2 regions of the Nonomuraea sp. NPDC001684 genome follow, and region 1 is predicted to be linked to the other one. Evidence: riboswitches for the same ligand, from Rfam matches in the RefSeq annotation. Region 1 holds a riboswitch; the other holds the start of a gene.
What was found. A riboswitch is a leader RNA that binds a small molecule or an ion and turns the genes downstream of it on or off. The one in region 1 is predicted to bind cobalamin.
Positions count from the first base shown of each region.

Region 2: linked by a shared signal. The riboswitch ahead of ACWCSD_RS28405 (ribonucleoside-diphosphate reductase subunit alpha) and the one ahead of cobN (cobaltochelatase subunit CobN) in region 1 are both predicted to bind cobalamin.

Region 1 is NZ_JBSFGJ010000324.1:4,498-7,864, forward strand. It holds gene ACWCSD_RS37675 (precorrin-8X methylmutase) at 1-168, opposite strand, end outside; gene cobG (precorrin-3B synthase) at 165-1,421, opposite strand; cobalamin riboswitch at 1,453-1,634, shown strand; gene cobN (cobaltochelatase subunit CobN) at 1,673-3,367, shown strand, end outside.
Region 2 is NZ_JBSFGJ010000188.1:11,432-14,798, reverse strand. It holds gene ACWCSD_RS28410 (alpha/beta hydrolase) at 1-889, opposite strand, end outside; cobalamin riboswitch at 1,091-1,295, shown strand; gene ACWCSD_RS28405 (ribonucleoside-diphosphate reductase subunit alpha) at 1,425-3,367, shown strand, end outside.

The DNA.
Region 1 (3,367 bases):
CGGCGACCAGGCCAGGTCGGTGACGAGGTCGGTCATGCCGCACGCGTGGATCATGCGCACCGCCACCTGGGCGACCTCGGGCGGCAGGCCCGTGAGGTCGGTCTCGGCGCGGATGGTCGCGAACGAGCGCCGGTAGATCTCGGCGCCGTCGCGGATGTAGTCGCTCACTCCTGGCGTTCCTCGTATCCGTTGATGGTTGCGATCAGCTGGCGGACCGGGCCGCGTGGCAGGCCGCAGCGCCGCTCGCAACCGGCCCAGTGGACGGGCGTGGCGGGTGCGCGGCCGAGGCTCCGCACCCATTGCCGGGCATCGGCCCGCACGTCGGCGAGCGCCTTCGCGCAGCCAGGACGGCCGGTGCAGGCGGTCACCCCGGCCCAGGGGGAGTCCGGGTCGGTGGCGAGCCCGGCGGCGGCCAGCGCCCGCTCGGTCCGGTCCGCCTCGCCGGGGGAGAGGTCCGGCAGGACGACGGTCCGCCAGGGGGTCAGGCGCACCGGCCGTCCGAGGTCCGCGAGGGCTCCGGCCTGGCCGGACGTCAGGCGGCCGAGTGGCACGAGCGCCTCGATCGCCACCCGGCCGTCCCGCTGGGCGATCCTGCCCGCCGACGGGCGGCGCGCGGAGACGGGGGCGGGCGGGGCGTCCGCGGCTGCCGCGATGTTCGCGGCGGCCGGGGTTTCCGGCGCTTCCGGCGCTTCCGGGGCGTCCGGCGCTTCCGGGGCGTCCGGGGCGTTCGCGGCGTCGATCAGGCTTGGTTCGCCGGCGCGCAGGCGGGTGGCGATTCTGGCGGGGCCGTCCGGGAGGTCGCGGATGCGCCAGGCGCGCGGGCCGTCGGGGGACAGCTCGTCCAGGAACGCCTCGGCGGCGTCGATCATGAGCGGGACGGCCGCGTCCGGGGCGACGGTCAGCCCCGTGTCGGCGCCGGCGAGCAGCAGCCGTCCGGTCGCCACGTAGGTGACGTCCGCGCCGAGCCCGGCGACGTCCCGCGTGCCGTCGTCCAGGGCGAACAGGAACCGTCCCGGCAGCGCGGCCAGCCGGGGCCGCGCGCACAGCGCCCGGTCCAGGGCGTCCGCCATCGCCAGCACGTCCAGCAGCCCGTCGGGACCGCGCCCGCCCAGCGGCGAGGCCAGGATGTTGCGCACCCGCTCGTGCGCGGGCGACGGCAGCAGCCCGGCCGCCGCGATCCGCCCGGCGAAGACCTCCGGCGCGCGCAGCCCCCGCACCTGGACGTTCGCCCGCGACGTCAGCTCGATCACGCCCGTTCCCAGCTCGGCCGCGCACCCGGCGAGCACGCGGAGCTGCGCGGCCGACACCGCGCCGCCGGGCAGGCGCACGCGGGCGAGCGGGCCGTCGGCGGCCTCGTGCACCTGGAGCGCCCCCGGACAGGCATCGGGACGCGTACGTCCGGAAGATTCACCTACGGGCACGAAGGGATCGTAACGCCACTTCTGGGACGGGTCGCTCCTGTCGTAAGCTTCGGCGTAGACGATGGCAATGGGAGGAAGCCGGTGTGAATCCGGCGCGGTCCCGCCACTGTGACCGGGGAGCGAACCCCACCACGAGGCCACTGTCCGGCGACGGGCGGGAAGGCCGGGGTGAGCGTCGATCCGGGAGCCAGGAGACTCCTGCCGTCGTGTCACCCGCGACCGGGGCGAGGACCCCGAGGGAGGAATGCGCCGTGCCTGGCGACAGCCGTACCGTTCTGCTGCTCTCCACCTCCGACACCGACCTGCTGAGCGCTCGCGCCTGCGGGGCGGGCTACCGCCTGGGCAATCCCGCCCGGCTGACCGCCGAGGACGTCCCCGGCCTGACGGAGGGGACCGACCTCGTCGTGGTGCGCCTGCTGGGCGGGCGGCGGGCCTGGCCGGAAGGGCTCGACGCGTTGCTGGCCGGGCCGCGCCCGGTGGTGGTGCTGGGCGGGGAGCAGGCTCCCGACGCCGAGCTGATGGAGCTGTCCACGGTCAGCGGCGGGGTGTGCGCCGAGGCGCACGCCTACCTGGCCCATGGCGGTCCGGCGAACCTGGCCGAGCTGCACGCGTTCCTGTCCGACACCGTCCTGCTGACCGGGCACGGGTTCGAGCCGCCCGTCCCCGCTCCCACCTGGGGACGGCTGGACCGCCCTGCCAGGACCACCGGCGGTCCCGTGGTGGGCGTGCTCTACTACCGGGCCCACCACATGGCCGGCAACACCGCGTTCGTCGAGGCGTTGTGCGACGCCGTCGAGGACGCGGGCGGGCAGGCGCTGCCGGTCTTCTGCTCGTCCCTGCGCGCGGCCGAGCCGGAGCTGCTGGACACGCTGCGCGCGGCGGACGCCCTGGTCGTCACGGTGCTGGCGGCGGGCGGCTCCCGTCCGGCCACCGCGGGGGCGGGCGGCGACGACGAGGCCTGGGACGTCGGCGCGCTGGCCGGGCTGGACGTGCCGATCCTGCAAGGACTCTGCCTGACCACCACCCGGCAGGCATGGGAGGAGAACGACGACGGGCTGTCGCCGCTGGACGCCGCCTCCCAGGTCGCGATCCCGGAGTTCGACGGGCGGATCATCACGGTGCCGTTCTCGTTCAAGGAGATCGACCCCGACGGGCTGACCGTCTACGTCGCCGACCCCGAGCGGGCCGCCCGGGTGGCGGGCATCGCGGTGCGCCACGGCCTGCTGCGGCACACCCCTCCCGCCGAACGGCGGCTGGTGGTGATGTTGTCGGCGTACCCGACCAAGCACTCCCGCGTCGGCAACGCGGTCGGGCTGGACACCCCCGCGAGCACCGTCCGGCTGCTGGCCCGTCTCGCCGAGGCGGGTTACGACCTGGGCGACGGCTTCCCCGGCGTGGCCGACCAGGACGGCGACGCGCTGGTGCACGCGCTGATCGCCGCCGGCGGCCAGGACCAGGACTGGCTGACCGAGGAGCACCTGGCGGGCAACCCGGTGCGCATCTCCGCCGCCTCCTACGAGCAGTGGTACCGGACGCTGCCCGCGGCCCTGCGCGAGGGAATCGAGCGCCACTGGGGCCCGCCGCCCGGAGAGCTCTTCGTGCACGAGGGCGACAGCGGGACCGACATCGTGCTGGCCGCGCTGCGGGCCGGGAACCTGGTGGTGATGGTGCAGCCGCCGCGCGGCTTCGGGGAGAACCCGATCGCCATCTACCACGACCCCGACCTGCCGCCCAGCCACCACTACCTGGCCGCCTACCGCTGGCTGTCGGCCGAGTTCGGCGCGCACGCGATGGTGCACGTCGGCAAGCACGGCAACCTGGAGTGGCTGCCCGGCAAGTCGGCGGGGATGTCGGCCGCGTGCGGCACCGACGCCGCCATCGGCGACCTGCCGCTGGTCTACCCCTTCCTCGTCAACGACCCGGGGGAGGGCACGCAGGCCAAGCGG
Region 2 (3,367 bases), on a different contig from region 1:
CCTGGGGGGCCAGCACCGGCATGCTGAGGAAGGCGTGCCCGGCCCCGGGGTACTCGGCCAGGCGGGCGGGGGTGCCGGCGGCCCGCAGCGCCTCGGCGTAGCGGCGGCCGTGGTCGGCGATCGGGTCGTGGGTCGGCACCGCCACGAGCGCCGGGGCCAGCCCGCCCAGGTCGCCGGCGTGCAGCGGGGAGAGCGCGCGGGCGTCCGTCCCCTCGGGCACGGCGAGCCGGTGGAACAGCCGCAGCACCGGCACGCTGAGCGTCGGGGTGTCGGCGTACTGGGCCGTCGACGGGTGGTCGAACATCGTCCCGGCCACCTCCACGGCGGGGTTGACCAGCACCTGGGCCTTCAGGGGCAGACCGGCGTCGCGGGCCCTGATCGCCGCCAGGGCGCAGATCAGGCCGCCGCAGCTCTCGCCGAACAGGACGGCCCGCGCCGGGTCGACGCCCCACTGCGCGGCGTGCTCCAGCACGTGCCGGAGCACGTCCCAGCCGTCGTCGGCGGCGGCGGCCAGCGGTGTGTGCCGGTCGAGCAGGCGGTGGTCCACCGAGACGACGACGGCGGGCAGGTGGGCGGCGAGGTGGCTGTTGACCCAGTCGCTCTGCGGCGCCGTGCCGACGAAGCCGCCTCCGTGCACGTGCAGCACGAGCGGCAGGACGTCCCCCGGCTCGGCCGCTCGGGGCCGGTGGACCCGGACGCGGATGTCGCGGCCGGGCAGCGCCACCGTCCGCCAGTCGATGGCGGCGCCGGGATCCGGCCGGCCGGTGATCGCCTGTGCCTCGACGGAGGCGCGCAGCCGGTTCTCCGCCTCGACGTAGGCGGCCAGTTCGGCGGGGGTGACGGTGTCCCAGTCCGGCGTGACCGGACGCAGGCCGGTGGTTTCGCTCATGCTCGTCTCCTCAGGTTTTCGCTACTTGAAGTATCGATACCTAAGGTAGCGAAAACCTGCCGTGGCCGGTCTATGACCTCGATCACATGTCGGTCCGCCCGTGAGGCCCGCGAGGAGCGGCTCCGCGGCGGGTGGCCGGATCGGAGCGGGGGTTCTTCGCAACACGAGATGTTGGGTGTGACTTTTTGATCCGCCCTATATATGGTGTCTCCCGCAGCCGGTTCGGTCGCCCCGCCAGGGCGGCCGAGGCAAGAGGGAACCCGGTGGGAATCCGGGACTGCCCCGCAGCGGTGAGTGGGAACGACCGCCGTCAGACGCACTGGGCCGAAGGCCCGGGAAGCGACGGCCAGTAGGCAGCGACAGCATGCCCATGAGTCCGAAGACCTGCCGGCGCGCCGCGCGCGATCATGCGCGCGCGGCTGGTCCGAGGCCGCGCGGGACGGTGGACGGCACCGGCGAGAGGGCTGTGGCGCCTCGCCGTCCGCCTCCTGCGCGCGTTCTCGGCCACTGACCGAGTTCACGAGGGGAGAGCGCAGTGACGGTCACAGGGGACCCGATGACGGACCTGGCCGGGACGGCGCGGGCGGACGCCGACAGGTCCGCGCCGCGGCGCGTCCAGATGCAGGTGCGCAAGCGCAACGGCACCGCGGAGCCGGTCGACGTCAACAAGATCGTACGTGCGGTGGAGCACTGGGCGACCGATCTGACGGACATCGACCCGATGCGGGTGGCCACCAAGACGATCAGCGGCCTCTACGACGGGGCCACCACCGCCGAGCTGGACCGGCTGTCCATCCAGACGGCCGCCGAGATGATCGGCGAGGAGCCGCAGTACTCGCGCCTGGCCGCGCGGCTGCTGTCGGGCTACATCGACAAGGAGGTCCGCGGGCAGGGCGTGGCCTCCTTCAGCCAGGCGATCCGGCTGGGCCACGCCGAGGGGCTCATCGGCGACGAGACCGCCGAGTTCGTCAACGCCAACGCCCGCAAGCTCGACGACGCCATCGACGTCACCGCCGACCTGCGGTTCGAGTACTTCGGGCTGCGCACGGTCTATGACCGTTACCTGCTGCGCCACCCGTCCACCCGGCTGGTGGTGGAGACGCCGCAGTACTGGCTGCTGCGCGTGGCCTGCGGGCTGGCCGAGACGCCCGCCGAGGCGGTCGGCTTCTACCGGCTCATGTCGTCGCTGGCCTATCTGCCCAGCTCGCCGACGCTGTTCAACTCCGGCACCCGGCACACCCAGATGTCCTCCTGCTACCTGGTCGACTCGCCCCGTGACGAGATCGGCTCCATCTACGACCGTTACGCCCAGGTGGCGCAGTTGTCGAAGTTCGCCGGCGGGATCGGCATCTCCTGGTCGCGGGTGCGCTCCCGGGGCGCGCTGATCCGCGGCACGAACGGGCACTCCAACGGCATCGTCCCGTGGCTGCGCACGCTCGACGCGTCCGTGGCCGCCGTCAACCAGGGCGGCCGGCGCAAGGGCGCGGCCTGCGTCTACCTGGAGCCCTGGCACCCGGACGTCGAGGAGTTCCTGGAACTGCGCGACAACACCGGCGAGGACGCCCGCCGCACCCACAACCTCAACCTGGCCAACTGGATCCCCGACGAGTTCATGCGCCGGGTCGAGGCCGACGGCACCTGGTCGCTGTTCGACCCCGACGAGGTCCCCGAGCTGCCCGACCTGTGGGGCGAGGCGTTCGAGGAGGCCTACCGCGCCGCCGAGCGCGACGGCCGGTACGTCCGGCAGGTCAAGGCCCGCGACCTGTACGCCAAGATGATGCGCACCCTGGCCCAGACCGGCAACGGCTGGATGACCTTCAAGGACGCCGCCAACCGCCTGTGCAACCAGGCGGCCGAGCCCGGCAACGTCGTGCACCTGTCCAACCTGTGCACCGAGATCGTCGAGGTGTCCAGCGACGCCGAGACCGCGGTCTGCAACCTGGGCTCGGTCAACCTCGCCGCCCACCTGACGGGCACGGGCCCCGGCGGCGACATCGACGGCGGCATCGACTGGGAGCGGCTGCGCGCCACCGTCCGCACCGCGGTCACCTTCCTCGACCGGGTGATCGACATCAACTACTACCCGAGCGAGCAGGCCGCGGCCAGCAACCCGCGCTGGCGCCCGGTCGGCCTCGGCGTGATGGGCCTGCAGGACGTCTTCTTCGCCCTGCGCCTGCCGTTCGACTCGGCCGAGGCCAAGGAGCTGTCCACCCGGATCGCCGAGGAGATCTACCTGTCGGCGCTGGAGACCTCCGCCGGCCTGGCCGAGCGCTTCGGCGCCCACCCCGCCTACGACCAGACGTGGGCGGCCCGCGGCCGGCTCCAGCACGACCTGTGGGGTCAGAGCGGCACCCAGGCCGGGCGCTGGGACGCGGTGCGCGAGCGCATCGCCGCCCACGGCCTGCGCAACTCGCTGCTGATCGCGATCGCGCCGACCGCCACCATCGCCTCGATCGTCGGCTGCTACGAGTGCATCGA